Regions from separate parts of the Pseudomonas sp. S3_C06 genome, predicted to be linked through region 3. Evidence: riboswitches for the same ligand, from Rfam matches in the RefSeq annotation. Region 3 holds a riboswitch; each other region holds the start of a gene.
What was found. A riboswitch is a leader RNA that binds a small molecule or an ion and turns the genes downstream of it on or off. The one in region 3 is predicted to bind cobalamin.
Positions count from the first base shown of each region.

Region 1: it holds a riboswitch for cobalamin, as region 3 does, so the genes downstream of both, cobO (cob(I)yrinic acid a,c-diamide adenosyltransferase) here and AB4N44_RS29395 (ABC transporter substrate-binding protein) in region 3, are expected to answer to the same signal.
Region 2: it holds a riboswitch for cobalamin, as region 3 does, so the genes downstream of both, cobW (cobalamin biosynthesis protein CobW) here and AB4N44_RS29395 (ABC transporter substrate-binding protein) in region 3, are expected to answer to the same signal.

Region 1 covers NZ_CP162747.1:5,784,198-5,794,909, reverse strand. Annotated here, with positions in the region: gene AB4N44_RS25805 (cobyric acid synthase) at 1-1,053, opposite strand, end outside; gene cobD (threonine-phosphate decarboxylase CobD) at 1,050-2,042, opposite strand; gene cbiB (adenosylcobinamide-phosphate synthase CbiB) at 2,035-2,943, opposite strand; gene bluB (5,6-dimethylbenzimidazole synthase) at 2,940-3,590, opposite strand; gene AB4N44_RS25785 (cobyrinate a,c-diamide synthase) at 3,587-4,987, opposite strand; gene cobO (cob(I)yrinic acid a,c-diamide adenosyltransferase) at 4,984-5,595, opposite strand; cobalamin riboswitch at 5,677-5,906, opposite strand; gene AB4N44_RS25775 (hypothetical protein) at 6,070-6,654, shown strand; gene AB4N44_RS25770 (PQQ-dependent sugar dehydrogenase) at 6,721-8,034, shown strand; gene AB4N44_RS25765 (C40 family peptidase) at 8,170-8,706, opposite strand; gene AB4N44_RS25760 (C40 family peptidase) at 8,927-9,544, opposite strand; gene hda (DnaA regulatory inactivator Hda) at 9,759-10,463, opposite strand; gene AB4N44_RS25750 (AI-2E family transporter) at 10,670-10,712, opposite strand, start outside.
Region 2 covers NZ_CP162747.1:96,729-107,440, reverse strand. Annotated here, with positions in the region: gene cobN (cobaltochelatase subunit CobN) at 1-3,187, opposite strand, end outside; gene cobW (cobalamin biosynthesis protein CobW) at 3,191-4,264, opposite strand; cobalamin riboswitch at 4,364-4,575, opposite strand; cobalamin riboswitch at 5,492-5,713, shown strand; gene AB4N44_RS00375 (CbtB domain-containing protein) at 5,838-6,035, shown strand; gene AB4N44_RS00370 (CbtA family protein) at 6,047-6,748, shown strand; gene AB4N44_RS00365 (cobalamin biosynthesis protein) at 6,745-7,158, shown strand; gene cobM (precorrin-4 C(11)-methyltransferase) at 7,240-7,986, shown strand; gene nfuA (Fe-S biogenesis protein NfuA) at 8,131-8,715, opposite strand; gene AB4N44_RS00350 (acyltransferase family protein) at 8,773-9,795, opposite strand; gene AB4N44_RS00345 (fatty acid cis/trans isomerase) at 9,977-10,712, opposite strand, start outside.
Region 3 covers NZ_CP162747.1:6,592,298-6,603,009, reverse strand. Annotated here, with positions in the region: gene AB4N44_RS29410 (LysR substrate-binding domain-containing protein) at 1-678, shown strand, start outside; gene phnX (phosphonoacetaldehyde hydrolase) at 753-1,580, shown strand; gene AB4N44_RS29400 (Ppx/GppA phosphatase family protein) at 1,931-2,866, shown strand; cobalamin riboswitch at 2,909-3,102, shown strand; gene AB4N44_RS29395 (ABC transporter substrate-binding protein) at 3,246-4,259, shown strand; gene AB4N44_RS29390 (FecCD family ABC transporter permease) at 4,268-5,272, shown strand; partial or broken gene AB4N44_RS29385 (ABC transporter ATP-binding protein) at 5,365-6,033, shown strand; gene AB4N44_RS29380 (GNAT family N-acetyltransferase) at 6,017-6,523, opposite strand; gene metE (5-methyltetrahydropteroyltriglutamate--homocysteine S-methyltransferase) at 6,728-9,016, opposite strand; gene AB4N44_RS29370 (pyridoxal-phosphate dependent enzyme) at 9,440-10,712, shown strand, end outside.

The sequences.
Region 1 (10,712 bases), 810 kb from region 3:
CGTGCCGGGCGCGCCTTCGAGGCCGAGCGGGTCATGCACCTGCTCGCCGAGCATCTGCAGACCGCCGCAGATCCCCAGCACTTTGCCGCCGTAACGCAAGTGCCGAGAGATCGCCGTATCCCAGCCATTGGCGCGCAGATAAGCCAGATCGCTGCGCACGCTTTTCGAGCCCGGCAGAATGATCAGGTCAGCTGCCGGAATCGCCTGCCCCGGGCCGACGAATTGCAGATCAACTTGCGGATGCAGACGCAGCGGATCGAAATCGGTGTGATTGCTGATGCGCGGCAGCACCGGCACCACCACTTTCAGCACCTGCTCAGCCTTGTCGGTCTGGCGCTGATCGATGCCGTCCTCGGCTTCCAGATGCAGATCCATCACGTAGGGCAACACGCCCACCACCGGTTTGCCGGTACGCTGTTCCAACCAGTCAAGGCCCGGTTGCAGCAAGGCGATGTCGCCACGGAAGCGATTGATGATGAAACCTTTGACCCGCGCCTGTTCGCTTGGCGAGAGCAACTCCAGGGTGCCGACCAGATGGGCGAAAACCCCGCCGCGATTGATGTCCGCGATCAGCAGCACCGGGCAATCCACCGCTTCGGCAAACCCCATGTTGGCGATGTCGCCGGCACGCAGATTGATCTCCGCCGGCGAACCCGCGCCTTCGACCATCACCAGCGGATACGCAGCGCTGAGCCGCTCGTGGGACGCAAGCACCGCTTTCATCGCGATGGCTTTGTAGTCGTGATACGCCACGGCATTCATCGAAGTCACGGCGCGACCATGGATGATCACTTGCGCGCCGGTGTCGCTGTTGGGCTTGAGCAGCACCGGGTTCATGTCGGTGTGCGGCTCAAGAAACGCCGCTTGCGCCTGCACCGCCTGCGCACGGCCGATCTCACCACCATCAGCGGTCACCGCGCTGTTGAGCGCCATGTTCTGCGGCTTGAACGGGACGACCGCGACACCTTGGCGGGTCGCCCAGCGGCACAGCGCCGTCACCAGTGTGCTTTTACCGGCGTCGGAAGTGGTGCCCTGCACCATCAGGGTGGTCATGCGTGGTCCTTGGCGAAAGCGCTTAAAGCCTGTTCGAGACGCGCCTCTTCAGCCGCGTCGGCAGGCAGGCCAAAACGCAAACTGCTGTTGTGGGTAAAGATGCGCAGGAGAATGCCGCGACGGGCCATGAATGCGTGCAACACCTCGGCGTGTTCGGTGATCAGCCACTGGAACAGCGCGCAACCGCCCTGCGGCTTGAAGCCGTAGCGTTCAAGCAGCGCCACCAGCCGCTCACTGGCCTCATCGCTGCGAATCCGTTGGCGTGTGTGCCCTTCGGTGTCTTGCAGACACGCTTGCCCGAGCACCCGCGTCGGCCCACTCACCGCCCATGGCCCGACCTGTTCGGCGAGCAGCTTGAGCAACTTGCGCTCGGCCAGCACAAAGCCCAGACGCACCCCGGCCAGACCGAAAAACTTGCCGAACGAACGCAACACGATCAGCCCGACTTGATGCGCATGCGGCGCCAGGCTTAGTTGCGGCGTGTTATCCATGAACGCTTCATCGACCACCAGCCAACCGCCACGCCGGGCAAGCCGCGCGTGCCAGTCGAGCAATCGTGCCGGGGTCAGACTCAGACCGGTCGGGTTGTTCGGGTTGACCACCACCAGCACGTCGAGGCTGTCGAGAAAAAATTCGACTTCCTGCTCCAGCACTTCGCGCACGATGTAACCGCTGCGGCGCCAGGCTTCGGCATGTTCGGCATAACACGGTGACAACACGCCGACTTTGCCGGCGCGGCGCAAGCGCGGCAGCAACTGGATAGCCATCTGCGAACCGGCCACCGGCAGCACTTGCGCGGCACCGTAGTAATCGCACGCAGCTTGCTCCAGACCATCATCGGTTTCCGGCAACCGCGCCCAGGCGCGCAGCGGGATTTCCGGGATCGGGAACGGCCACGGCGCGAGGCCGCTGGACAGGTCGAGCCAGTCCGCCTCGGCAATGCCGTAATCGAGTGCCGCCTTGCGCAGCCGGCCACCGTGCTCAAGCATAGAATTCAGCCCCCACGCAGAGAATCAGCAGCCATAACCATACGCCGCGCTGGACCAATTGCCAGCCACGATCAATGGAATCTGCGTCAGCCGCTGCGCCCTCGCCAAGCTGAGGACGGTCGTGAAGTTCGCCGTGGTAAATCGCCGGCCCACCCAATTCCACGCCCAGTGCACCAGCGCCGGCAGCCATCACCGGGCCAGCGTTGGGGCTGTCCCATTGCGGCGCCTGGGTGCGCCAGCACTTCAGCGCGAGTCGGGTTTTGCCGAGCAGCGCGTAGGTCAATGCCACCAGACGCGCAGGAATGTAGTTCAACACGTCGTCGATTTTCGCCGCCGCCCAACCGAAGCGCTCGAAGCGTTCGTTGCGATAGCCCCACATCGCATCCAGCGTATTGCTCAAGCGATAAAGAACCACGCCCGGCGCACCCGCCACGACAAACCAGAACAGCGCGGCAAACACCGCATCGCTGCCGTTTTCCAGCACCGACTCAGTGGCAGCACGAGCGACGGCGGTGCTGTCGAGTTCATCGGTCTGGCGGCTGACTAGGTAGCCAACACGCTTGCGAGCCTCATCGAGATCATCCGCACGTAAAGCAGCAGCCACCGGCGCGACATGCTCACCGAGGCTGCGCATGCCGAGGGCGCAATACAACGCGAGAATTTCGACGACCCAGCCCACGTACGGCGCCCAGGAAAATGCGGTAGCAAGCAAGGTCAGCGGCAGCACGGCGATCACCCACGCAGTGACGCCATGGCTGCGCCAGCCCCGGCCACCGGCGTTGAATCGTTGCTCGATGCGCCCGGCGAAATTGCCGAACGCCACCAGCGGATGCCAGCGTTTCGGTTCACCCAACAGCGCATCCAGCGCCACTGCGGCGACACTCAACAACGCCACACTCATTGACTCACTCCCCAATAATTTTCATACAGCAACTCATTGAGCGGCCGCGCCTGCGCCCACCCTTCGAGTACCAGCATCGGCGCCGGATAGAACTCCTTGACCGGGCCCAGACATAAAACCGCCAGAGGTTTTGCGCCTTCGGGCAACTTCAAAAGATCAGCCAGTGCCTGAGGCTCGAACAGTGAAACCCAACCCATGCCCAGACCTTCGGCGCGCGAGGCCAGCCACAGATTCTGGATTGCGCAGGACAGCGAGGCCATGTCCATTTCCGGCAGCGTGCGGCGACCGAAGATGTGTTTTTCGCGATCGTCCATCAATGCGGCAACCAACACCTCGGCGCAGTCATGGATGCCTTCGACTTTGAGTTTCATGAACTCGTCACTGCGCTCGCCGAGGGCTTCTGCGGTGCGGACGCGTTCTTCTTCCACGAGGTTCTGGATCTGCCCGCGCAGGGCTCGGTCGCTGATACGGATGAAACGCCAGGGCTGCATCAGGCCGACGCTTGGGGCCTGGTGGGCGGCTTCCAAGAGTCGGCGCAGCAGATCCGGCTCGACCGTGCCGCCAGTGAAGTGGCGCATGTCGCGGCGTTCGGCGATGGCTCGATAAACCGCTTCGCGTTCGGCTTCGGAGAATGTGTTGTCGGTCATGGCCCTTTCGCGAGCAGGCTCGCTCCCACAGGGGATTGCATTTCGTCAGGCACGACATCGCCCACTGTAGGAGTGAGCCTGCTCGCGATAGCGTCCTCAAGGGACGGTGCAAACAATGCTGCGACAGCCACAGGATTCGACGGAAAATAGAAGTGCACATAAGAGGCCGTCATCCGCCCTTCCCGATAAACCGCCTCGGCCCCACGTCCACCATTCGGGCTCAAACCCCGTGCAATCGGCGCCAGTTCGGTAGTCGTCAGGGAATGATGATAAGTGTGCCCACGCAGCGAACCTTCCGGCAGATCCACCGCTTGCAACGCCAACGCCGCCAGACGCTTCTGCATCACCGCGTCGCCTTTGAGCAGCCCAACCAATTCGGCGCGAGTGCCTTCAACGTCCGTCAGCGAATCGAGCAGATACAGCATCCCGCCACATTCAGCGAGCAACGGTTTACCCGCTGAATGATGCGCACGAATCGCTTCAACCATCGCGGTGTTCTGCGCCAGCGCAACGTGATGCAACTCCGGATAACCACCGGGCAGATACACGCTGTCCGCTTCAGGTAATTGCGTGTCGCGGATCGGCGAGAAGAAACTCAACTCAGCACCCATCGCCCGCAGCAGATCCAGACTCGCGCCATAGGTGAAGGCAAACGCTTCATCACGGGCGACGGCGATTCGTACATTCTTCAGCAGCGGCTCGACAGCGATGATGTCAGGCGCGGCGAACTCAACCGCCGGTGGCAGCGCTACCTCACAGCTGCTGGCGAGAGCGTCGGCAGCGGCGTCGAGACGCACATCGAGGTCATTCAGTTCGCTGGCCTGCACCAGGCCGAGATGCCGGCTCGGCAGTTCGATGCCTGTTTCGCGGGACAACGCGCCGTACCAGCGCAGCCCCTCCGTGAGGCTGCCTTCGAGCAACTGCGCATGGCGCAAGGTGCCGACGCGATTGGCGAGCACACCGGCAAACGGCAGATCCGGCTGATACTTCGCTAAACCTAGAGCCAACGCACCAAAGGTCTGCGCCATGGCCGTCCCATCAATCACGCCAAGCACCGGTACACCGAAGTGCCGCGCCAGATCGGCACTGGACGGCGTGCCATCGAACAGGCCCATCACGCCCTCGATCAGAATCAGATCCGCCTCGGCAGCGGCTTCCCACAACAGACGACGACTCTCCTGCTCGCCAACCATCCACATGTCCAATTGATACACCGGCGCACCGCTGGCGCGCTCGAGAATCATCGGATCAAGGAAGTCCGGGCCGCATTTGAACACGCGCACTTTGCGCCCCTGATTGCGATGCAAACGGGCGAGCGCGGCGGTGACGGTGGTCTTGCCCTGACCGGAAGCCGGCGCGGCGATGAGCACCGCCGGGCAGTGACGTGGTTGATTCAAAGTTCGACGCCTTTCTGCGCTTTGATGCCGGCCTGGAAGGCGTGTTTGAGCATGCCCATTTCGGTGACCGTATCGCCCATCTCGATCATTTCCGGCTTGGCCGCGCGACCGGTAACGATCACGTGCTGCATCGGCGGACGCGCCTGCAAATCGCTGAGCACCTGATCGAGATCGAGGTAGCCGTGTTTGAGGGCGATGTTCAATTCGTCGAGCACCACCAGACCGATCGACGGATCGCGCAGCAGTTCACGGGACACGGCCCACGCGGCTTCGGCAGCGGCGATGTCGCGCTGACGATCCTGGGTTTCCCAGGTGAAGCCTTCGCCCATCACGTGGAAGCGAACTTGCTCGGGGAAGCGGCGGAAAAACAGCTCTTCGCCGGTGCTGTTGCGGCCCTTGATGAACTGCACCACACCGCACTGCATGCCGTGGCCCATGGCGCGGGCGAGCATGCCGAACGCCGAGCTGCTTTTGCCTTTGCCATTGCCGGTCAGCACCAGCACCAGACCGCACTCGTCGGGCGAGTTGGCAATGCGTTCGTCGATCACGGCTTTTTTGCGCTGCATACGGGCCAGATGGCGTTCGTCGCGCTCGGGGGAATCAGTCATGGGGGAGCTCTCCGTTGAGGCTGGATAACGGCGGGCAGGCACAAGAATAGACGGCAAAAAGCCTGGCATCGCCCACCGTGATGCCGCTGGATGGATCAGGCCGGTCTCCGGGCTCATGAGCGGCGTTGGCCTGACTGCGCGCCTTCCCGCTTCTTTCGAGGCAGTGGCTCAAGGCGCAGCTTTCACTCATTTACCGTTGCGGGGGCAGCGCCGGGATCGTGGTAGTTCTTCGTGCGAAGACAACCCTCACCGGCTTCCCTGTTTCACTCTGTCGACGCAGGTCACAGAGCACCTGAAACAAGCCGCGAAGGTTAGAGGGTTGGGGGTGGAGCGTCAATTAAAGAGGCGGCCATCGGGCGAATAACTGCCGCCGATCAATTATCTGCCGCCAATCTTGTGCCACACTGATACAAATGATATCAAAGAGCCATGCTTTTCCCGAAAAGCCCACCACAACAATAAAGGATGATGACGATGCAAGGCATGATCATCAGCAACCCGCGCCTGGAATTCCTGCGCCCGGTGCTCGAACGCTGGTTTGACTGTATCGACCGTTACAACGCCGTGCGCGGCGACAGCGATACCCCTTACTGGCATGACGAGAAAGCCAATCTCGGACTGCTCTCGGCGGCGGCCTGGATGGCTGAGCTGGTGACCTTGAACGAAACTCCCACGCGCAAGCAGAACGAAGAAGGCGAGCGCAACGCTCGCGCCGATCTGTTTCTGGCCGGCGCCGAAGACCGCGCCTTTATCCAGGCCACTCAGCGCTGGCCGAAGGTCACCAACCTGAATCTGACCCAAGCCCTGCTCGATATCACCAACGACGCCAAACGCATCAGCTACGCCAGCGATCTCAAGCTCGGCTGCCTGTTTATCGCGCCGCAAAAACCCCAGCACAGCGCCAGCCCCGAAGAGCTGCAGGACATGGTCGACGATCTGCAAAAGGAACACACCTGCGCGGTCGCCTGGTATTTCCCTTACGCCTACCGCAAGTTGCGCAGCGAAGCGGGCAACTATCACCCGGGCATCGCCGTGCTGTTCAAGGAAGCCCGCAGCTGAGCAGTTGAACCATCGGGCTTGCGCCCTCCTCTATGATTAGGAATGCATTCATAGGGAAGATCAGCAATGCGCAAGCCCCAGCTCGTTTTTGTCATCGCCTTCGCCGGAGGGCTCGCCGCCTGCGGTGAGACCTCCAGCCTGCAAGTCTCCGACGGCACCGGCCCGTCGCCGAAGCTGCCCGAACCGAACAAGACCCTGATCCCGACGGTGAACATCGCCCCGGCGATCGGCTGGCCCGAGGGCGGCAAACCGACAGCGGCGGCTGGCACCCAGGTGGCAGCGTTCGCCGAAGGCCTCGATCATCCGCGCTGGTTGTATGTGCTGCCCAACGGCGATGTGCTGGTGGCGGAAACCAATGCTCCGCCAAAACCGGATGACAGCAGCGGGATTCGCGGCTGGGTCATGAAGAAGGTCATGGGCAAGGCCGGCGCTGGCGTGCCCAGCCCAAACCGCATCACCTTGCTGCGTGACGCCGACCACGATGGCGTCGCTGAGACGCGCACAGTGTTCCTGCAAAACCTCAACTCACCTTTCGGTATGACGCTGGTCGGCAACGATCTGTACGTCGCCGATACCGATCGCCTGCTGCGCTTTAACTACGAACCGGGCGCGACCGAGATCAAGTCGCAGCCAATCAAGGTTGTCGATTTGCCTGGCGGCACGCTGAATCACCACTGGACCAAAAACGTCATCGCCAGCAAGGACGGCAGCAAGTTGTACGTCACGGTCGGCTCGAATAGCAACGTCGGCGAAAATGGTCTGGATAAGGAAGAAGGTCGCGCCGCGATCTGGGAAGTTGATCGGGCGACCGGCAATCACCGGATCTTTGCCTCGGGCATCCGCAACCCCAATGGCCTGGCCTGGGAACCCACCAGTGGCGCGCTGTGGACGGCAGTGAATGAACGTGACGAGATCGGCAGTGATCTGGTGCCGGACTACATCACCTCTGTGAAGGACGGTGGTTTCTATGGCTGGCCGTTCAGCTACTACGGCCAACATGTCGATGTCCGCGTTACGCCGCAAAACCCGGATCTGGTGACCAAGGCCATTGCCCCGGATTACGCCGTCGGGCCGCACACTGCGTCTTTGGGCCTGACGTTCGCCGAGGGCAACAACCTGCCGGCGCAGTTCAAGGAAGGTGCCTTTATCGGCCAGCACGGCTCATGGAATCGCAAACCGCACAGTGGCTACAAAGTGATTTTCGTGCCGTTTACCGGCGGCAAGCCGAGTGGCACACCGGTGGATGTGCTGACCGGGTTCCTCGACAAGGATGAGAATGCACTGGGCCGCCCGGTGGGCGTGGTGATCGATCAGCAGGGTGGCTTGCTGGTGGCGGATGATGTCGGCAACAAGGTGTGGCGAGTGTCGGCCAGCAAATAATTTTCGCCATGCACAAACAACTGTAGGAGTGAGCCTGCTCGCGATAGTGCCATATCAGTCGACATCATCGTTAACTGAATGACCGTTATCGCGAGCAGGCTCACTCCTACATTAGTGGATTGTGTGAGGCTTGAATTAAGGGTTATGCGCCAAATGCTCCGGCTGCAACACCCGCTTGGCACTCAGATAAGCCTTCTGCCAATACGCCTTCGACAGACTGTCCAGCTTCACCGTGCCGCCCGTGGCCGGCGCATGCACAAAGCGCCCTTCGCCGACGTAGATCCCCGCATGACTGACCTGCGAGCCGCCATTGGTGGCGAAGAAGATCAGATCGCCGGTCTGCAAGCCTTCCTTGCCGACATTCGGTGCCTGCATGACGATCAGCTCACGCGTCGAACGTGGCAAAGAAATGCCCGCCGCATCACGGTAGACAAAACCGATCAGCCCGCTGCAATCAAACCCTGAATCCGGCGTGTTGCCGCCCCAGCGATAAGGCGTGCCGACCAGACCGAGCGCGCGAAACAGCACGTCTTCAGCAGCAGGCGAAAAAGCTTGGGAGGGGCCGAACACGACCGGGGCACGAACCACCGGCGCAGGAGGCGGTGTGCGACTGGCGCAGGCGCTGAGCAGCGCTGCGAAGAAGATCAAGGTGAGGCGGGCCGACATCGTCATAAGCAGAACATCCTGATCTGGCTGCGGCTTTTTCTGCCGATGGACAGAAAAGAAAACCGCCTGCGTGAGCACGCAGGCGGTTTGCCATCAATATAGATTCAGGATTCTAGCGGCTACGCGGCAAACTTCAAGTAAGACTTTAACTTCACCTTGTAAAGTATACGTCTACTCCGTTGCCGGAAGCCCGATTGTCGCCGCGAACGCAGCGACAACGGGGGGATTACTTACGAGCAGTGACTACAGTCGGAGCGTTGGCCAGAGCGCGTTTCGCTTCGATGAAGGTCTTGCTCCAGTAGCTGTCACCCAGGCTGTCGATGCGAACACCGCCGCTGCGACGACTGCTGGAGTGGATGAACTGGTTGTCACCGAGGTAGATCCCGGCGTGACTGACACGACCGCGACGACCGTTGGTGGCGAAGAACAGCAGATCGCCCGGTTCAAGGTTGCTGCGCGAGACCAGTGGCGCATCCACGTTGATCATTTCGCGGGTCGAGCGTGGCAGGTTCATGCCGGCCTCTTCACGGAAGAGGTAGCCGATGAAACCGCTGCAATCGAAACCGGCTTCAGAGGTACCGCCGAAACGGTAACGGGTACCGATCAGGGACATGCCGCGTTCGAGGATGCTGTCGGCCAGAACAGGAAGCTGATAAGGCTTCTTGCCATTGAATTCATTGAGTTCTTTTTCGGTGTCCAGCTCTTCCTGGTAAATAACGGAAGACTGAGCCGTGGCAGAATTTTTAACCTGTTGAGGCTGCTCTTGAACTGGAGAATGAGCAGCGCAACCGTACAACAGGGTGACGAGTGCGAGAGGCACGAGGGGTGCGAAGCGCTTTAGCATGGGCACGACCGTGGCTGATAGTTGTAAAGAAGCCGAGACTATGCCCGCTATCAGTCTCATTTGCAAATTCAATCGATCTTTTTGTGACTTCCCGGTTTCTCGTTTACATCTAAGCGCTTAAGCCCATTTGAACCGATACGCGGCCTGCACACCCTGCAGGAAAGCGGATTTTCTGGCGCCTGAAATATGCCGAGACACGCTGAAAGCCGCGCCGTTACCAGCCTAGCGTTTCTTTCAGAAAGGGAATTGTCAGCTTGCGTTGAGCCTGCAAAGAGGCCTGATCGAGCTGTTCAAGCAAGTCAAACAGCGCACTCATGCTGCGGGTGCCGCGAGTCAGAATAAAATGCCCGACCTCATCGGTCAGGTGCAGACCGCGACGCGACGCGCGCAATTGCAAGGCGCGCAATTTGTCTTCATCGGAAAGCGGACGCATCTGGAAAATCAGCGCCAGGGTCAGGCGGGATTTCAAGTCAGCCAGTTTGACCGGCAATTCACGCGGAGAAGTGGAAGCGGCAATCAGCAAGCGCCGACCGCTGTCACGCAGACGGTTGAACAGATGAAACATCGCCTCTTCCCAGTCAGCCTTGCCGGCAATCACCTGCAAGTCATCCAGGCAAACCAGTTCGTACTGTTCGAGGTTATCGAGGATTTCGACGCCGCGGTCCATCAACTCGGCCAACGGCAAGTACACCGCCGGTTCCCCCATCTGCTCGAATCGCAGACACGCCGCCTGCAACAGATGCGTACGCCCTACGCCGTGTTTGCCCCACAGGTAGATCAGGCTTTCTGTCCAGCCGGCGTCGGCTTCGCATAGACGCTCGACATAGCCGAGTGCAGCGGCATTGGCGCCTGGGTAGTAGTTGATGAAGGTGGCGTCGTCACGCAGACGCACACCTAGGGGCAGCTGAATCGGTTTCATGCTGACTGAACAGTTCTCAAGGAACCGTTAGTGGCCTCTGTGTAAAGTTTGCGAAGTTTATACCCGTGAAGCTGAGCGCACAATGCGACAGAGTCCAAGCAAAATCAAAGGTTTGCGTTAATGCACTGGTTTTATGGCAGATTCTTTGGCGCCAGCACCTGCAGGACACGGGCCAACCCGGCTCTTCGCCGGGCCGCCCTTCGCCATTACAGTTGCGGATCGTCAACGCCACTATAGATGTCGGAGTCC
Region 2 (10,712 bases), 190 kb from region 3:
GCACGCCCGCACCGTAGGCACCGGGCTTGGCCCCGAAGATTCGCCAACCGGCCTGACGCCGCGCCGTTTCGTCATCAAGACCCGATTGCAGCAAAGACTCACGCTCGGCGCGCACTTTAGCCGCCAGCGGATTGAGATCGTCCGGCTCATCCAGTGCCGCCACTGCTTGCACAGCAGCGTCGAACAGGCGGATCAGGTTGGCAAAGGCATCGCGGAAGAATCCGGAGACTCGCAGGGTGACATCAACGCGCGGGCGGTCGAGCAGGCTCAGCGGCAGAATCTCGAAATCATCGACACGCTGACTGCCAGTGGCCCACACCGGGCGCACGCCCATCAGCGCCATGGCCTGGGCGATGTCGTCGCCGCCGGTGCGCATGGTCGCGGTGCCCCACACCGATAATCCGAGCTGACGCAGGTGATCGCCGTGGTCCTGCAGGTGACGCTCGAGAATCAACGTCGCCGACTGGAAACCGATGCGCCATGCGGTGGTGGTCGGCAGATTGCGTACGTCGACCGAGTAGAAATTGCGTCCGGTCGGCAGCACGTCGAGGCGACCACGGCTGGGCGCGCCGCTCGGGCCGGCGGGGACGAAACGACCGCTGAGGGCGTCGAGCAGGCCGCGCATTTCAGCGGGGCCGCAGGCGTCCAGGCGTGGGGCGACGACTTCGCGCAGATTGTCGATGATTGCGCCGACTTCAGCCCAACGCGGTCCTTGTAGGAGTGAGCCTGCTCGCGATGGCGGTGTGTCAGGCAAATCTGTATCGAATGACACTCCGCTATCGCGAACAGGCTCACTCCTACAAGGGGATTGCAGCGTCTGGAAAATCAGTTCAGTGGCAAACAGTTCGAGGCGTTCGCGGGTGTCGCCGGCGGTGCGCCAGACTTCGTCGCTTTGCTCTTGCAGCTCTGCGGGACGCGGGCCGGTCCATGGATCGGCCAACGCACAGTCGAGCGGATCGAAACCAAGTTCGAATGCTTTGGCCAGTGCGCGCAGCAGGCTCGACTGCGCGCCCTTCCCGTCTCCGCGCGGAATACGCAACAACGCCAACAACGTATCAATGCGCAATCGCCCGCTCGGTGACTCGCCGAAAATGTGCAAGCCATCGCGAATCTGCGATTCCTTCAAATCACACAAATAGGTATCGAGACGCGGCAACCAGATCGCCGCGTCGGCGTCGCTGTCCATCCCGGCGTCGAGTTGCAGTTCGCGGTCGATCTGCGTGTCCCGCACCAGTTGCAGAATGTCGCGCTGCAACTCGCGGGCGCGACGCGGATCGAGCAACTGCGCTTCGTAATATTCGTCGGCCAGCAGCTCCAGATTGCGCAACGGCCCATAGGTTTCGGCGCGGGTCAGCGGCGGCATCAGGTGGTCGATGATCACCGCTTGCGTACGCCGCTTGGCCTGGGCGCCCTCGCCCGGGTCATTGACGATAAACGGATAGATGTTCGGCAGCGGCCCGAGCACTGCGTCCGGCCAGCAGTTTTCCGAAAGGCCAACGCCTTTGCCCGGCAGCCATTCGAGGTTGCCGTGCTTGCCGACGTGAATCACGCCGTGGGCGCCGTAGGTGTTGCGCAACCAGAAATAGAACGCCAGATAACCGTGCGGCGGCACCAGATCGGGATCGTGATAGACCGCGCTCGGATCGACCTGATAACCGCGCGCCGGCTGAATGCCGACGAAGGTCAGGCCGAAGCGCAGACCAGCAATCATCATCCGCCCGTCGCGGCACATCGGATCGTTTTGCGGCGGGCCCCAGCGTTCGACAACGGCGGCGCGATTGGCCTCGGGCAGCGCATTGAACATCGTCAGGTACGCGTCCATCGCCAGGCTTTGCTGGCACGGGCGCAGATCAATCGTGTCGAGATCGTTGCTGACGCCGCCGAGCAATTGCTGGATCAACTCGGTGCCGCTGCCCGGCAGTTCAGCGGTGAGCGGATAACCCTCAGCCTGCAACGCGCGCAGGATATTCAGCGCCGCTGCGGGCGTGTCGAGGCCGACGCCGTTGCCGATGCGTCCGTCGCGGGTCGGGTAATTGGCGAGAATCAGCGCAATGCGTTTTTCGCCATTCGGCACCCGTGCCAGAGCAATCCAGCGCCGCGCCAGTTCCGCGACAAAATCCATGCGCTCAGGCTGCGCGCGGTAGCAGACCACATCGGACTGGCTGCGCTCACTGCGCCAGGCCAGATCCTTGAAACTGATCGGCCGACTGATGATGCGCCCGTCGAGTTCCGGCAAGGCAATGTGCATCGCCAGATCCCGTGGCCCCAGACCTTGCTCACTGTCACGCCAGCCGGGCTCGTTGTCCTGCGCGCAGATCGCCTGGATCACCGGAATATTGCGGCGAAACGGCCGCAGATGCGGCGCTTCAGGGCTGGACTGAGCGAATCCAGTGGTGTTGAGAATCACCCCCGCCTCGACTTCATCCAGCCAATCCTCGACCACCGCCAGGCAGCCGGGTTCTTTCAGACTGGCCAGCGCGATCGGCAGCGGATTCAACCCCGCTGCCTGCAAGCGCTGGCAGAAAACATCGATGAACGCGGTGTTCGCCGCTTGCAGGTGCGAGCGGTAAAACAGCACCGCCGCCACCGGGTTTTCCGGCAGCCATTCGGCTTGCCAGTCACTCAGTGCGGCGCTGGTTTTGTTCGGGTGGTAAATCGCCGTGCGCGGCAGGGTTTGCGGTTCTTCCCAGGCGTAATCGCGGGCGAGCCAACGGCTGGCCAGACAGCGGAAGAAATCCAGCGCGTTGCCCAGACCGCCCTGACGCAAAAACTGCCAGAGCCGGTCGCGATCTTCTGCATTGACGGTGCTCAAGTCGCTGAGCTCCGGATCGGGACGGTCATCGCCCGGTACCAGAATCACCTGCACGCCACGTTCGGCTAGCTCGACCAAGCGCTCGACGCCATAACGCCAATAGGCAATGCCGCCGTGCAGCGAGATCAGAATGACCTTGGCGTGACGCAGCACTTCGTCGACATACAGATCGACCGAAGCGTGATTCTGCACCTGCATCGGATTGGCCAGACGCAGGCTCGGATAATCTTCCGGCAACTGCTGCGCGGCTTCGGCGAGCAGCGCCAGGCTGGAGTCGCCGCTGCACAGGATCACCAGCTCGGCGGGGGTTTGGCCAAGGTCGGCAATGTTGTCATCCGAGACGAAACCGCCGGGCTGAGTCCTGAGCAGGTGCATGGTTTAAACGCTGAGCGCAGCGCGCAGTTGCGCTTCGAGTTGGGCGGCGTCGAGTTCCTGACCGATCAGCACCAGACGCGTGACGCGCGCTTCCTCGGCACCCCACTGACGGTCGAAATGCTTGTCGAAACGCGTGCCCACGCCCTGGATCAGCAAACGCATTGGCTTGTTCGGAATGGCCGCAAAGCCCTTCACGCGCAAGATGCCGTGCTTGACCACCAGTTGCGTCAGGGCGTCGAGCAGTAGGCTTTCATCAGCTTGCGGAAGTTCGATGGAGATCGAATCGAAGGCGTCGTGATCGTGGTCATCGTGGTCGTCATCGCCTTCACCGTGGTGGTGATCATGGTGGCTGTGGCGGCTGTCGATGTGTTCTTCGGAACCGGCGCCGAGGCCGATCAACACGTCCAGTGGCAGACGGCCGTTGCTGGCTTCGATGATTTTGACGGCGGGCGGCAATTCTTCGGCGACTTCTGCGCGAACGCGAGCGAGGTCTTCCGGGCTGGTCTGATCGGCCTTGTTGAGGATGACGAGGTCGGCGCTGGCCAGTTGGTCGGCGAACAGTTCGTGCAGCGGCGATTCGTGATCGAGGTTCGGGTCGAGTTTGCGCTGCGCATCGACTTGATCCGGGAACGCGGCGAAGGTGCCAGCGGCTACGGCCGGGCTGTCGACCACGGTGATCACCGCGTCAACGGTGCAGGCGCTGCGGATTTCCGGCCACTGGAAGGCTTGCACCAGCGGTTTTGGCAGGGCCAGGCCCGAGGTTTCGATGAGGATGTGATCGAGGTCACCGCGACGCGCGACCAGTTCACGCATCACCGGAAAAAATTCTTCCTGAACGGTGCAGCACAGACAGCCGTTGGCCAGTTCGTAGACGCGGCCGGTGGCTTCTTCTTCGGTGCAGCCGATGGTGCATTGCTTGAGGATTTCACCGTCGATGCCCAGCTCGCCGAACTCATTGACGATCACCGCGATGCGACGGCCTTGGGCGTTATCGAGCATGTGCCGCAGCAGCGTGGTTTTGCCCGAGCCGAGGAAGCCGGTGACGATGGTGACGGGGAGTTTGGCCAGTGTTTTCATCGGTATGCCCTTTGGCAAGCGGCGGGCATACGGGACGAGAACCGGCCACGCGCGTGCGCGCCGGAAGCGTTCGCCACCGGATCACCCCGCCCGGTTGTAGTGAGAATCTGTGACGAGGCAGGTCTCCTGGCTGACGGTGTTCAGGCATTGGGCCTGGCGTTGGCTGCGCCTTCCCGCTGGCTCATGGGTTGAGCTGGCAGTGGCGTGGCAGCGAACATCACCGTTCACAGTTGCGGGGGCAGCCGCGGCATTGACCGCGTTCCCTTCTTAGCTTCGGCAACGGCCGAAGAACCTCGAAAGCGCAAGGCTACGCATGGTGTGGTTTTGGGTCAATGCTTTGGGGGTTTTGGATTGGGGGCATATCCGTTGCTGCGGGTGCTGCTTCTGGCGGTTTCGCTCTTACAGCGAGTCCCTTTTTCAAACGCCAAAAAGGAACCAAAAGGCTTTGCCCCGGCGTACGGCACTTCGCTGAGGCTCAGTGTTCCCTCGCTACGGTGTCCATCCGGGGGCATCGCCTACGGTTTGCTTCGCTGCACCTCCTCTCGATGTGTGCGGCTTCGCCGCACGGCGCTACGCGCCTACCCCCGGATGAACACCTTCGCTCGGCCTGCCGAAGGGGCAAAAGATCAAAAGCCAAAGCCAAAGCCAAAGCCAAAGCAGGATCAAAAACCAGATCAAGAGCCCCTCACCCTAGCCCTCTCCCCAAGGGAGAGGGGACTGACCGAGGTGTTTGGGAGAGCTACGCCGACGTGCGATACCGAGTTGAACTCAAGCTTTGAAAAGCCCAAAAATCGGCCCCCTCTCCCTCGGGAGAGGGCTGGGGTGAGGGGAAGCACCACCACAAATCCAAAGCCGACCACGCCCCGCTCTTCACCACTCAATAGGCCGAGTGTCAGCTCGCCTGCTCTTGATCTTGATCCACGGGCGACGTCGGAAGGCTGAGTGGAGGGATTGATCCGGGCGTGGGAGCGTAGCGACCGTTTGGCGCAGCCAAACACAGCGAGAGGAGGTGCAGCGAAGCAAACCGTAGGCGCTGCGCCCGGATCGATCCCGGAGCGAAGGAACCCCGAGCCCCAGCGAGCGGGCCGCACGTAGGAGCAAGCCTTTTTGGTTACTTTTTCGGCGTCTGGAAAAAGTGACCCGCCGTAAGGGCGGAACCCTAATCAGCCACACCCGCAGCAACGGATATACACCCAAAAATTGACCAAAACCCCACCCCCATGCTCTCCTACACAACTTGTTACGGGTGCCCTTCACAGGGTGAAACGGGAAACCGGTGAATCATGTGCTTTACTCAGAGCCATGTCAGTCCGGTGCTGCCCCCGCAACGGTAAGCGAGCGAAGCGTCAAAACCACTGTGTCTGTACGGCATGGGAAGGTGACGCTTGCAGGTCGGCATGACGCCAACCCCTCGTGAGCCCGGAGACCGGCCCGCAACACACAGCCCGCACCTTGTGCGTCGCTGAACATAACAAACCCGCGGTGGGCGGGCGCTGTTCGAACCTCTGCGAGCCCGACCCGCAGGGGTTTTCATGCGCTCGATTCACCCACTGACATTCCAGAGGGAAGCGCCATGTCGATCATCAGCAGCACCGGCAGCAACACGGACAAAATCGCCAGCACCACCACCCTGAGCCAACGCCTGGCCGCCGCGATCTTCGCGTCGATCCTCGGCGCCAGCCTGGTCTACTTTGCCGGTTTCTCGCACATCGAAGCGGTGCACAACGCCGCCCACGATACCCGCCACAGCGCCGCGTTCCCGTGCCACTGAGACCTGTCGACATGATCAAGCGTATTGCGCAAACCGCAGGTTTCACCGGTCTGCTGGCCGCCCTGCTCCTCACCCTGCTGCAAAGCTTCTGGGTGTCGCCACTGATTCTTCAGGCCGAGACGTTCGAGAAAGCCGAACCGGTTGCAGAAGTTCACGAACACGCCGCCGGCACCGCTGCGCACACCCACGACGCCGAAGCCTGGGAGCCGGAAGACGGCTGGCAGCGCGTGGTCTCGACCACGGGCGGCAATCTGGTCGTTGCCGTCGGTTTCGCCCTGATGCTCGCGGGCCTGTACACCCTGCGCGCGCCGACCAAAACCTCGCAAGGCTTGCTCTGGGGCCTGGCCGGTTACGCGACATTCGTACTGGCACCGACGATGGGCCTGCCACCTGAATTGCCGGGCACTGCCGCTGCTGATCTGGCCTCACGCCAGATGTGGTGGATCGGCACCGCCGCTTCGACCGCTGTCGGCCTGTCGTTGATTGCGTTCAGCCGTCACTGGCTGATGAAAATCCTCGGCGTGGCCATCCTTGCTGTGCCGCATGTAATCGGCGCACCCCAGCCGCAAGTGCATTCGATGCTCGCTCCCGAGGCATTGGAAGCTCAGTTCAAAATCGCTTCGCAGTTGACCAACGTGGTGTTCTGGCTGGCCCTCGGCCTGATCAGCGCCTGGTTGTTCCGCCGCAAAAGCGATGGCCAATACCACGCATGACCGATGACAGCGCAGCGCCGACCTTCGTGATCGGCCTGGGCTGCCAGCGCGGCTGCCCGGCCAGTACGCTGCGCGCGTTACTTGATCAGGCGTTACAGGCTCATCGGATTGAGCTGCAAGCAGTCAAGGCCTTGGCCAGTATCGACCTGAAGCGTGATGAGCCCGGTCTCCAGGAACTCGCCGCACAGCTGGCGCTGCCGTTGCTGTACTTCAGCAGCGCAGAACTGGCCAGTTATCAGGAACGACTCAGCCACCGTTCCGAGATCGCTTACGAACGTACCGGTTGCTATGGCGTCGCCGAAAGCGCCGCGCTGGCCCTTGCCGAACAGCTGATTCAGGCACCGGCAAAACTGCTGATTTCCCGGCAAAAATACGCTCAGGCCACCTTCGCATTGGCCGGCGCAGCATAAATTCCCGATAATCCCCGCCACCGATCATGAGCAATCTTCATCTGAAGCGATTGCCGTGCCCCTTTTTCACAGGATTCAACCATGACCGTTTACTTCATCGGCGCTGGCCCCGGCGACCCGGAACTGATCACTGTCAAAGGCCAGCGGCTGATTCGCAGCTGCCCGGTGATCATTTATGCAGGCTCGCTGGTACCGGCGGCGGTGCTGGACGGTCATCAGGCGCAAACCGTGGTCAACAGCGCTGAATTGCATCTGGAACAGATCATCGAATTGATCAAAACCGCGCACGCCAACGGTGATGATGTGGCGCGCGTGCATTCCGGTGATCCGAGCCTGTATGGCGCGATTGGTGAGCAGATTCGCTATCTGCGCGAGCTGAATATTCCATTCGAGATTATTCCGGGAGTGACGGCAACGGCAGCCTGTGCGGCGTTGCTGGGTGCGGAACTGACGTTGCCGGACGTCTCGCAAAGCGTGATTCTGACCCGCTACGCCGACAAGACCGCCATGCCGGCCGGTGAGGAACTGGGCAGTCTGGCGCAGCATGGCGCGACCATGGCGATTCATCTGGGGGTTAACCATCTGCAGAAGATTCTGGTGGAACTGCTGCCGCATTACGGCGCGGACTGCCCGATTGCGGTGATTCACCGGGCGACGTGGCCGGATCAGGATTGGGTGATGGGAACGCTGGCGGATATCGCCGGGAAGGTCGAGGCCAAAGGGTTTCGGCGTACGGCGTTGATTCTGGTGGGTCGCGTTTTGGGGAGTGAGGTGTTTAGCGAGTCATCGCTGTATCGCGCCGGGCATGCGCATCTTTATCGACCTTGAAGGCCCTTTCGCGAGCAGGCTCGCTCCCACATTGGGAATGCGATCAAATGTGGGAGCGAGCTTGCTCGCGAAGGCTTTCTTGAATTTCAGCCATAAAAAAACGGCGCTCACGGGGCGCCGTTTTTCATGTCCGCAGCGAACACCTTAGTAATAGGCGTTTTCTTTCTGCGTGTGGTCGGTCACGTCGCGAACGCCCTTCAGTTCAGGGATTCGCTCAAGCAAGGTGCGCTCGATGCCTTCCTTCAAGGTCACGTCCGCCTGGCCGCAGCCCTGGCAACCGCCACCGAACTGCAGCACGGCAATGCCGTCTTCCACCACATCGATCAGGCTGACCTGACCGCCGTGGCTGGCCAGCCCCGGGTTGATCTCGGTTTGCAGGTAGTAGTTGATGCGCTCGTTGACCGGGCTGTCGGCGTTGACCATCGGGACTTTGGCGTTTGGCGCCTTGATGGTCAGCTGGCCGCCCATGCGGTCGGTGGCGTAGTCGACGACGGCGTCATCGAGAAACGCTTCGCTGAAATGATCGATATAAGCGGTGAAGCTTTTCAGCCCCAGCGCGGTGTCTTCAGGTTTTTCTTCGCCCGGCTTGCAGTAGGCAATGCAGGTTTCGGCGTACTGGGTGCCAGGCTGGGTGATGAAGACGCGGATGCCGATGCCCGGGGTGTTCTGCTTGGAGAGCAGATCAGCCAGGTAATCGTGGGCGGCGTCGGTAATGGTAATAGCGGTCATGGAAACTCCTCGCAGGCTTGGGCGCAGTTTACGCCAATCGTTGCGCCGGACAAAGTCCTAGTATTTTTGTCGGGAAAGATTCTCGTCGGGCTCGTCGTCGATTCGCGCCTTGAGCCAGCGATAGCTGCGTTTTTCCACCCATTCGTAGCTCAACCAGGAGCCGACGCCGATGGCCAGCGCACACACGACAAACATCAAATACGGGTTGATGCCGTAGCGTCGCGCGATAAATCCACCCACCGACAGCACCAGAACGTGCATCAAGTACACCGAATACGAGCAATCGCCGAGCAGCTTGAGCACACGACTGCGCTCGACATAACGCTCAAGCGAGATACACGCCATCACCAGCACCGCACTCGGCACCCCCCAATTGAGCAGCCTCGGCGCCGGTGCCAAATGATAAATCGCCAGCAACGCCACGACGATGGCCGCCAGTGGCAGCCACAGTCCCGCACCGATCCAGCCCCGGCGATAGAGCATGCCGATGCCGATCCCCAGCAGAAACTCATAGACAATGTCCGAACGGTAAAACTCGCTTATCCAGCCAAACCCGGTCCACGCCTGACTCACTGCGAACAGCAATGCCGCGACCACCAGCAGGCGCACCTGCAAGCGGAACAGCAACGCCCAGGCAAACAGCACGTAAAACAGGATTTCGTAATTCAGCGTCCAGCCGACATTCAGCGTCGGATAGAAGCCGTAGCCGCCGGGGTTTTCCGTAGGAATGAACAGCAACGACAACAGCAGATGACCCCAGTCCACCGTTTGATCCGGCAGCAACGGCTGGGCGAACACCACCAGCACCGCCATCAACAGCGTGTACAGCCAATACGCCGGGACGATGCGAAACAGGCGGTACAGCAGAAAGCGCGTCGGCGGCAGCGGTTTGTTTTCGGTCGAGAGGAAAATCACCAGACCGCTGATGACGAAGAAGATATCGACGCCCACCGCGCCCTTGTCGATGAACAGCTGCCCGATGGGCCCACGTGCCTGAAAGTCGAAGAATATCTGCATGAAGTGATGGCAGACCACCGTCCACGCGGCAAGCGCACGCAGGGCTTGCACTGAAATCAACATCACCTGCTCCCGATCACAATTGCAAAAACACCACTTCACCCTGTGGGAGCGAGCCTGCTCGCGAAAGCGACGGTACGTTCAATGTATTCGGTGCCTGACACTCCGCCTTCGCGAGCAGGCTCGCTCCCACAGGGGATTTGTGTGTTACCTGAAGCTGTGACAGTCGGCCTGTTTCAAATGATCAAAGATTCTCGTAGCGGTTCATGTCCAGCACGCCCTCTTCCACCGGATCGGTTTCGTGGATGTACTGACTCAAATCGTGGAAATAGAACCAGAATTGCGGATGACTGCGGCGAATCCCCCAGCGTTCGACGATTTTCTCGAAACGATTGGCATCCTTGGCGTTTTCCATCGCATCGACAAACGCCGGCACCTGATCGGCCGGGACGTTGAAGATGAAGTTCGGATAACTGCTGAGTACGCCCGGATAAATCGTGAGCGTGTCCAGTCCTGGTTGATAGCGCAGCGATTCACCGAGCAGGAACGCCACGTTGCTGTGTGCACGATTGCGCAGCAGGCTGTAGACCTCGCGTTTGCCGCTGGCAGTTTCAATGCGCAGCATCGTCGCTTCCGGCAACTGCTCGATCACCTTCAAACCGGCCGCCGGACGTGAGGTCAGGCGACTCAAGGCCTGTTCGGCATTTTGCAGCCCTGGGTCGATATTCGGCCGCGAGCAATAAGCGCCATCGCAGCGATTGATCGGATCGGGCCGCGCATTGAGATCGCCGTAACGCGCCAGTAATTGCATGGCGAAGTCGTATTTCGGGTCTTTCTCGTCGAGTTTCAGCGCAGTCGGTTTGTCGTCGTCAATCGCCTCGTAATCGAGCCACATCTTGAACTGGCCACCGCTCTGATACCAATCGTCGAGGTAATCCTCGCGGGAATCGGCGGGCATCAGGCGCAGGAAGTTCTGCTCG
Region 3 (10,712 bases):
AAGCTCTACGCGATCACTCAAGGTCTGTTCGGCCAGGAAGATGAAGCGGTGCAACTGCTGCAGAGCTTCAAGCAACGCAAAAACGGCATGCTGCGCCTCGGCGCGGTGTCGCCGCCGATCGCGATGAACCTGACCTACGAGCTGATGCAGCGACATCCGGACATTGAACTGGAAACCTCGTTTTCCTCGGAAAAGGACACCCTGGCGCGGCTGTTCAACTTCGACATCGACGTGGCGATTCTGGCGCTGTCGGAATTCGATGAGCGCTTCCACACGCGGCTGTATCACCGCTATCCGATCATTGCCGTGGTGCGCGATGACCATCCGTGGGCCAGCCAGTCGCAGGTTCACATCAACGAAATCAGCCGAGAAAAATGGGTGATGCGCGAGCAAAGTGCGCGCACCCGCCAACTGGTGGAAGAAAGCTGCAAGCGCCTCGATATCGAGCTCAATTGCGTCATGCAACTCAACAGCCGCGAAGCCATCGTGCACGCCATCGTCAAGGGCATCGGCATCGGGTTTGTCTCGGCCGTCGAGTACGCCGAAACACCCGGCACCACGCCGATCACCTTTGTCGACCACCCGTTCTTTATCGAATACCACCTGTGCTGCCTCGGCATCCGCAGGAACCGGCCAGTGATTGCCGAACTGTTTGATGCGAATCCACCGCTGACCTGATCAGCACTGCCCCTTGAACCGCCTACCTCATTACCGAGGGACGGCCCACGCTTACCTGAAAACGGAGATTGACCATGCAGTACCAACAACCGACTCACCTGCAAGCCGCGATCCTTGACTGGGCCGGCACCGTTGTCGATTTCGGCTCGTTTGCGCCGACGCAGATTTTTGTCGAGGCCTTTGCCGAGTTCGGCGTTGCCGTGTCGCTGGAAGAAGCGCGCGGGCCGATGGGCATGGGCAAGTGGGATCACATCCGCACGCTGTGCAACTTGCCACAGATTGCCGAGCGTTATCGTGCAGCATTCGACCGCGTGCCGAGCGATGACGATGTGACGGCGATCTACGAGCGCTTCATGCCGTTGCAAATCGAGAAAATCGCCCTGCATTCGGCGCTGATTCCGGGCGCGCTCGAGGCGATTGCCGCGTTGCGCGACAAGGGCTTGAAAATCGGTTCGTGCTCCGGTTATCCGGCGGTGGTGATGGCCAAGGTCGTCGAACTGGCGCGGGAAAATGGCTACGTCGCTGACCATGTCGTCGCCACCGATGAAGTGCCGAATGGCCGCCCGCATCCGGCGCAGGCACTGGCTAACGTGATTGCCTTGGGCATCGATGATGTGGCCGCGTGCGTCAAGGTTGATGACACCTGGCCCGGAATTCTTGAAGGGCGTAGCGCGGGGATGTGGACGGTGGCGTTGACCTGTTCCGGCAACGCGCTGGGCCTGAGCTATGAGCAATACAAGGCATTGCCGTCGGATCGACTGGCGGAAGAACGTGCGCGGATCGGCAAGATGTTCGCCCCCTCGCGCCCGCATTATCTGATCGACACCATCGCCGAGTTGCCCGAGGTAATCGAAGACATCAATGCGCGTCTGGCCCGGGGCGAAACCCCGCAAGCCTGCTGAGTAGCCCCTACCCCTGATCGTTCCCACGCTCTGCGTGGGAATGCAGCCCGTGACGCTCCGCGTCACTGGACGCGGAGCGTCCCTAGAGGCATTACCACGCGGAGCGTGGGAACGATCAGTTCGCGGCATTGCCAAATCGCAGGCAAAAAAAAGCTGCCAAAACTGGCAGCAAAAACTTTAAGAACACGCGATGTATTGGCCTCAGCATAGACGCCGGATAATGACAGTGTCATGACAGCCGCACATTCATTCGACCGCCCCGCCCCCCGTCATCAGGATGTCATCAAGATCACGGCAGAATCCTCGCAAACCGTCTTGAGCCTCGCGACGGATGCATTGCAAGGATTCCCATGAAAGACGACGCCTCGCTGTTTGCCGCCATCGACCTGGGTTCGAACGCCTTTCGCCTGATGATCGGCCAGTCAGTGCGCAGTCGAAAGGGCTTGCAGATTCAGGAAGTGAAAACCCTGCGTGAACCCGTGCGTCTCGCCGAAGGTTTTGATGGTGGTGCGCTGGATGCGTTGGCACTGGATCGCGGCTGGCAGGCATTGGCGCGGTTCGGCAAGAAGCTGCGCGGTTTCGAGGCCGGCCGGGTTCGCGCGGTGGCGACCAGCGCAGTGCGCGAGGCCGACAATGCGCAACTGTTTCTGGCCAGTGCCGAGCGGCATCTGGGCTTTCCCATCGACGTCATTTGCGGCCATGAAGAGGCGCGGCTGGTCTACGCCGGCGTGACCCACGCCTTGCCAAGCGCTGAAGACCTGCGCCTGGTGGTCGATATCGGCGGCGGTTCCACCGAGCTGATCCTCGGCCAAGGCTCACAACCATTGCTCACCGAAAGCATCGCCATCGGCAGTGGCACCTTGAGCACGCGCTTCTTTCGCGGCGGTGACGTGTCCGCCGGTGCCCTACAGGAGGCCGAACGCTTTGCCATCCTGCAGTTTGAAAAGGTTGCCCGACGCTATCGCGCTCAGGGCTGGCAGCAAACCATCGGTTCGTCCGGCACCGCGCGCATGCTGGCCAAAGTGCTCAAGGCCAATCGCCTCAACGACTACGGTCAGGACGGTATCACCTACGGCGGACTGCTGCGCCTGTCGTTGCTTCTGCTGAAGGTGAACAACGTGCAACAGCTCAAGCTCGCCGGCCTGCAAGCGCATCGCCAAAGCATTCTGCCCGGCGGTCTGGTGTTGATGCTGGCGGCGTTCAAGGTGTTCGGCATCGCGCAAATGCTGCCCTCCGAACCGGGCCTGCGTTTAGGCGTGTTGCACGGTTTGATGAGCCAGCACTAATCCTCGTCACGGCAGATTCGTCTCCCCTTCAGCGGCTCGATCGACTACCATGCCGCCGCCGGTTCCCGAACGGGACTAACAGGGAATCCGAGGTGCTTGCTCAGCACTGATCGGAACTGCCCCCGCAACTGTAGATGCCGAGCCTGCTCCACGACTGCCACTGGGTGAATCCCGGGAAGGCCGGAGCCAGGCGATGACGCATCAGTCAGGAGACCTGCCGGCACAGTGATTACTAACCGGCGGGGTGTCCGGGAAGGACATCGTGCCGTGCGCGTCTTCGTTGGCTGCCCGGCCTTGCGCTGTTTTCCTGACTGCGTTCGATGGTGTGTTTCCAATCCGTACTCTCCCGCTCCCGTACGGTTCCCCTGGAGACTGCCCCATGCTGCTGCCCCGCGTTGCCACCCTGATCACCGGCCTGAGCTTTGGCGCCATGGCGCATGCGGCACCGACGGTCTATCCGCTGACGGTCGAAAACTGCGGCAGCACCCTGACCTTCCAGCACGCACCGACGCGCACCGTGACCATCGGCCAGGCCGGCACGGAAATGCTCTACGCCATGGGCCTGGGCGACAAAGTCGTCGGCACCTCGTTGTGGTTCAACAATGTGCTGGCCAAATACAAAGCCCAGGACGACAAGATCGAGCGTTTGGCTGACAACGAGCCAAGTTTCGAATCGGTGATCGGCAAGCGCCCGGAACTGGTCGCCGTGGAGCTGGAATGGATGGTCGGCCCGCAAGGCGCGGTCGGCACTCGCGAGCAATTTCATGAACTGAAGATTCCGACCTACCTGCTGCCTTCCGATTGCGAAGCCAAGGACAACCTCGTCGGCGCCGATGGCACGCGACTGGCGCCGTTTCGCATCGAGACGATTTACAAAAGCGTGAGCCAACTGGCGCAGATCTTCGATGTTCAGGAGCGTGGCCAGCAGCTCAACGACGAGCTCAAAGCCAGCCTCGCCAAATCGATTGCCACAGCCCAAGGCAAACAGCTGAAGGATGCCAGCGCGCTGGTCTGGTTTTCCAGCGCACAAATGGACATCGAGCCGTTCGTGGCCGGGCACAAAGGCGTTCCCGATTTCATGCTCAGCACCCTCGGCGTGCGTAACGTGGTGGCGTCCGATGAAGAGTGGCCAACGGTCGGCTGGGAAACCATCGCCAAGGCTAATCCAACCTTTCTCGTCATCGCGCGCATGGACCGTCGACGCTTCCCCGCCGACGACTATGAAAAGAAACTCGCCTTCCTGCGCACTGACCCGGTGACGCGCAACATGGACGCGGTGAAGCACAACCGCATCATCATTCTTGACGCCATGGCCATGCAGGCGAGCCTGCGCATGTTCGATGGCATCGAGCAATTGGCCACGGCCATCAACGGCAATGACCTGTCGCAATGAGTGCCAGTCTGATCCGTACGCTGCTGGCCTTGGTGACACTGTTGATTGCAGTGGTCGCTGGTGTGGCCATCGGCGAAACCTCGATTGAACCGGGCGTGGTCGTGCAAGTGCTGGCGAACAAATTGTGGGGCGCCGGGTACGCGCTGGATCCTATCGACGAAGGCATCGTCTGGAACTACCGCCTGACCCGCGCACTGGTCGCGGCTGCATGCGGTGCCGGTCTGGCGACGTGCGGGGTGATTTTGCAGTCGCTGTTGCGCAACCCGCTGGCCGATCCTTATCTGCTGGGGATTTCTGCCGGCGCCTCGACCGGGGCGGTGATGGTGGCGTTACTCGGTGTTGGCGCCGGGATCATCTCGTTGTCAGTCGGCGCATTTGCCGGCGCAGTCACGGCGTTCGTGCTGGTGATTGTACTGGCGCGAGTCAGCGGTTCGGCCAGCGGCACCGGGCAGATCATTCTTGCCGGGATCGCCGGCTCGCAGCTGTTCAACGCGCTCACGGCGTTTTTGATCACCCGCTCGGCCAGCTCTGAACAGGCGCGCGGCATCATGTTCTGGCTGTTGGGCAATCTCGGCGGCGTGCGCTGGCCTTCGGTGTGGCTGGCGGTGCCGGTGGCCGTGTTGGGGTTGGTTGTGTGTCTGTGGCATCGGCGGGCGCTGGATGCGTTTACCTTTGGTGCGGATTCGGCGGCATCCCTCGGCATTCCGGTGCGACGTGTGCAGATTCTGCTGATTGGCTGCGCGGCACTGGTGACGGCGGTGATGGTGTCGATTGTCGGTTCGATCGGTTTTGTCGGGTTGGTGATTCCCCACGCCGCGCGGCTGTTGCTCGGCACCGGGCATGCGCGCTTGTTGCCGGCCAGTGCGTTGGGCGGCGCAGTGTTTCTGATTGCCGCTGATGTGCTGTCGCGCACGTTGATCAAGGGCCAGGTGATTCCGGTCGGGGTGATTACCGCGCTGGTCGGCGCGCCGGTGTTTGCCTTGATTCTGGTAGGCCGCAGGTCCGCTCGATGAATAGTGTTTTGAGTTGTTCTGGTCTGAGCTTCAGAGTGCGCGGCGCCGAGTTGCTCAGCGGTGTCAGCCTTGAAGTTCAGCGCGGCGAAACCCTCGGCATCGTCGGGCCGAATGGATCCGGCAAATCCACCCTGCTCAAACTGCTGGCCGGGCTGCGTGAACCGAGCGCTGGCGAGGTGCTGCTCGAAGGTCAGCACCTGGGCAAAATGGCCCGGCGCAGCATTGCGCAAAAGCTTGCGGTGGTCGAGCAACAGGCCGACACCGACGACGGCATTCGCGTGTTCGATGCGGTGGCGCTGGGGCGTACGCCTTGGCTGTCGGCGCTGCAACCGTGGTCCGCGGCCGACGACGCCATTGTTCAGCAGGCGCTGACCGACGTCGACGCGATGCACCTGCGCACCCGTCTCTGGCGCAGCCTGTCCGGTGGTGAGCGACAACGGGTACACATCGCTCGGGCCCTGGCGCAGCGACCGCAAATCCTGTTGCTGGACGAACCGGCCAACCACCTCGACATTCAGCATCAGCTGACCATTCTCAACGTGGTGCAGGCGTTGCCGGTGACCACGCTGATCGCCTTGCATGATCTTAATCAGGCGTTGAAATGCGATCGTCTGGCGGTGCTGGAGCGCGGGCGACTGGTGGCGCTGGGCGCGCCGCTGGAAGTGCTGACACCGCAGCGGTTACAAGACACTTTCGGGGTCAGGGCGCACTATCTGACAGATCCGTTTGATGGGGCGCAGATTCTCAGATTTCACTCATGACGTTGTGCATGTGCGTGGTCTGCCACACCGGGTCAGCGTCGACGTCAATAATCTCGAAACCCTGCCGCTGCCAGAACTCGATGGCCCCCGGCAGAAACGGATGGGTGTGCAGGTAGATCACCCCGACTCCGTCGGCGAGTGCCAGGTCTTTGAGTGATCGATACAACGCCGCGGCCAACCCGGAACGCCGTTGTGAAGGCACGACGAACAGGCGCACGATTTCCACTACCTTGCGGCCGGGATAATCAAGGTTCGGGAAGCGCCGGTCGTAAGGGAGATAGCCGATGGAGGCAACGATCTGCCCTTCGTGACGAGCAATCAGAAAGCGCCCTTCCCCACGCAGATAAACCTCGGCAAAACGCGCCAGATCGTCAGGCATGCCGGTCGCGTTGAGCTTGGGGAAAAGCTCGGCACGGGCCTTGAAGACAAAATCCAGCACGGCAGGAATGTCGGCGTCGGAAACAGCTTGAATAAAGGGGTGATGTTTCATGTAGCGAAAGCGCCTGGACTGCGGCTGGCCACAGTAGCAACAACAGGTCCCGCGAAGCCATCCAATCTCATGACTTGCACAAAACCCTGTGGGAGCGAGCCTGCTCGCGAAGGCGGCAGATCATCCAACAATGATGTTGACTGACAGGACGCTTTCGCGAGCAGGCTCGCTCCCACAGGTGTTGTGTTTCATGCCGGGTGAGGGTTACGCCAACTCTTTACGCAGCTGCCGGGCGGCGGTGACCATGTGCACCAGCGCCGCTTCCGTCTCCGGCCAGCCACGGGTTTTCAAACCGCAATCCGGGTTGACCCATAGCCGCTCAGCCGGAATCCGCTTGGCGGCCTTGCGCAGCAGATTAGCCATTTCCGCAGCATCCGGGATGCGTGGCGAGTGAATGTCGTAAACGCCCGGGCCGATGTCGTTCGGGTAAGCGAAGGCTTCGAAGGCATCCAGCAATTCCATGTCGGAACGCGAGGTTTCGATGGTGATCACGTCGGCATCCATCGCCGCGATGGATTCGATCACATCGTTGAACTCGCTGTAGCACATGTGCGTGTGGATCTGCGTTTCGTCGCGCACACCAGAGGCGCACAGGCGGAACACCTCAGTCGCCCAGTCCAGATAATGCTGCCACTGCGCCTGACGCAAAGGCAGACCTTCACGGAACGCGGCTTCGTCGATCTGCACGATCTTGATGCCAGCGGCTTCCAGATCGACCACTTCGTCGCGAATCGCCAGCGCCAGTTGCCGCGCCTGCACTTCACGGCTGACGTCTTCACGGGGGAACGACCACATCAGCATGGTCACCGGGCCGGTCAGCATGCCTTTCATGACCTTGTCGGTGAGGCCTTGGGCGTAGCGGATCCACTCGACAGTCATGGCTTTCGGACGGCTGAGGTCGCCGAAGATCACCGCCGGTTTCACGCAACGCGAACCGTAACTTTGTACCCAGCCGAAACGGGTGAACACATAGCCGTCCAGTTGTTCGGCGAAATATTCGACCATGTCGTTGCGCTCGGCTTCGCCGTGTACCAGCACATCGAGGCCCAGACGTTCCTGGATTTCCACGGCGTGGCGGATCTCGCTGTACATGGCCTCGGTGTATTCGGCTTCGCTCAACTTGCCTTGTTTGAACGACTGACGAGCGAGGCGAATCGACGCGGTTTGCGGAAACGAACCGATGGTCGTGGTCGGGAACAGCGGCAGATCCAGACCGGCACGCTGCTTGGCGATGCGCTGGGCGAACAGCGATTGACGCTGGCTGTCCTTGGCTGTAACCGCGGCGACACGGGCCTGAACGGCCGGTTTGTGAATGCGCGGGGAAGCTGCACGTGCAGCCTGCACCGAGCGGCTTTCAGTCAATGCACGCAGCACTTTCGGCGCTTCGGGCTCATTGACGGCATGCGCCAGAATCGCCACTTCTTCGCACTTCTGCACAGCGAAGGCCAACCAGCTTTTCAATTCGGCGTCGAGCTTGTCTTCGCGGCCCAGATCCACCGGGCTGTGCAGCAGCGAGCAGGACGGCGCCACCCACAAGCGATCACCCAAACGTTCATGGGCATGCTGCAACGTCGCCAAGGCATTTTCCAGATCGCAGCGCCAGACGTTACGGCCATTGACCACGCCCAAGGACAACACTTTATAGGCTGGCAGACGATCAAGAATGGTCGGGTACTGCTCCGGCGCGCGCACCAGATCAATGTGCAAACCGTCGACCGGCAGGTTCGCCGCCAGACCAAGATTTTCTTCCAGACCACCAAAGTAAGTAGCGAGCAGTTTTTTCAACGGATCACGCTGAATCTGGTTGTAGGCACGCTCGAAAGCGTTCTTCCATTCCTGTGGCAGGTCGAGCACCAGAATCGGCTCGTCGATCTGCACCCACTCGACGCCTTGGGCGGCGAGACGCGCGAAGATCTGCCCGTACAACGGCAGCAGGCGATCAAGCAATTCCAGCTTGTCGAACTCGGCACCTTTGGCCTTGCCCAACCACAGATACGTCATCGGGCCGATGATCACCGGTTTGACGTTGTGGCCCTGCGCGCGGGCTTCTTCGACTTCTTCGAAGAGTTGATCCCAGCCCAACTGGAACTGCTGATCAGCACTGAATTCAGGGACCAGGTAGTGATAGTTGGTGTCGAACCACTTGGTCATTTCCTGGGCGTGCGCACCGCCGCAGCAGCTGTCGCTGACGCCACGGGCCATGGCGAACAGGGTTTGCAGATTGGCTTTGCCATCGTGCGGGCGGAAGCGCTCAGGGATTACGCCAAACATCAGCGAGTGCGTCAGCACCTGGTCATACCAAGCGAAATCGCCGACCGGGAGCAATTCGATGCCGGCGTTTTTCTGCAAATCCCAGTGAGCCTTGCGCAGCTCACGGCCAACATCACGCAGGCCGGCCTCGTTCAGTTCTCCTTTCCAGAACGCCTCTTGCGCTTTCTTCAGTTCGCGGTCGCGACCGATGCGCGGAAATCCAAGGGAATGGGCCAGTGCCATAACAAACAACTCCAATGTCTTGTTGATGGCGGCCATTGTCGGCATCGGTCATTATTGAGACAAACTCATTTTAATCTTGATCAACACAAGTTTCCCTCATGATCAAATGATCGCAGTCTGTCTCCTGAAAATACTGCTGAGGTGAGAATGCTTGGGACGGCTGAACGTTTTTTTCGGCAGGAAACTTGTCGGCAATTCAAGCTGTTCGTTGCCATGAAGACGCTCTTTGAAAACTCGATGACGCCTCTGTGTAAACGCTCTCGAACCCGCCCCGGCAGGTCTTTGATTTCGATCTATCGTTAGATCGAAATGGCTGTATTGGCGACCGACTAAAGGTTGCGACAGCCGATGTCTGAGCCTATGTTGCACGCGAGTCTTTTCCCCGCGATTGGAACGCGATCAACACCACAAAGAGGTGAAGAAATGTCAAAGGAATCACGCCCTGCCGTACTTGGGCTGATCGGCAATACTCCGCTTGTGCAAGTCACCCGCTTCGACACCGGGCCGTGCACGCTGTTTCTCAAACTTGAATCGCAGAACCCCGGTGGTTCGATCAAGGACCGCATCGGTCTGGCGATGATCGACGCCGCCGAGCGTGATGGTCGCCTGCAACCCGGCGGCACCATCGTTGAGGCCACCGCCGGCAACACTGGCCTGGGCCTGGCACTGGTTGGCCGCGCCAAAGGCTATCGCGTGGTGCTGGTGGTGCCAGACAAAATGTCCACCGAGAAAGTCCTGCACTTGAAGGCCATGGGCGCCGAGGTACACATCACCCGCTCCGACGTCGGCAAGGGCCATCCCGAGTATTACCAGGACGTCGCCGCCCGTTTGGCGAAAGACATTCCCGGCGCGTTTTTCGCCGATCAGTTCAACAACCCAGCCAACCCGCTGGCCCACGAATGCAGCACCGCGCCGGAAATCTGGGCGCAGACCGAACATGATCTGGACGCGATCGTCGTCGGTGTCGGTTCGGCCGGCACGCTGACCGGCCTGAGCCGCTTCTTCAAGCGTGTGCAACCTGATCTGGAAATGGTCCTGGCCGACCCGGTCGGTTCGGTGATGGCGCAATACAGCCGTGACGGCTCGCTGCCGACGCCCGGTTCATGGGCGGTGGAAGGCATCGGCGAAGACTTTATTCCGTCGATCACCGACCTTTCCAGCGTGCGTCACGCCTACTCGATCAGCGATGAAGAAAGCTTCGATCACGCCCGCCAGTTGCTCAAGGCCGAAGGCATTCTCGGCGGCTCGTCGACCGGCACCCTGCTCGCGGCGGCGCTGCGTTATTGCCGCGAACAGACCGAGCCGAAACGCGTTGTCAGCTTTGTCTGCGACACCGGTACGCGCTATCTGTCGAAGGTCTACAACGACCAGTGGATGACCGATCAAGGCCTGTTGCAGCGCAAAGGTTACGGTGACCTGCGTGACCTGATCGCCCGCCGCTTCGAAGACGGCCGTGTGATCAGTGTCGGCCCTGACGACACGTTGCTGACCGCGTTCCAGCGCATGCGCCTTGCGGATGTTTCGCAATTGCCGGTGCTGGTGGAAGGCAAACAACTGGTCGGCGTGATCGACGAATCCGACATCCTGCTGCCGGTGCACGAAGACGCCGCGCGCTTCAGCCAATCGGTGTCCAGCGTGATGACCGACAAGCTGCAAACCCTTGCCCCCGGTGCCAGCCTTTCCGAGCTGGAAGCGG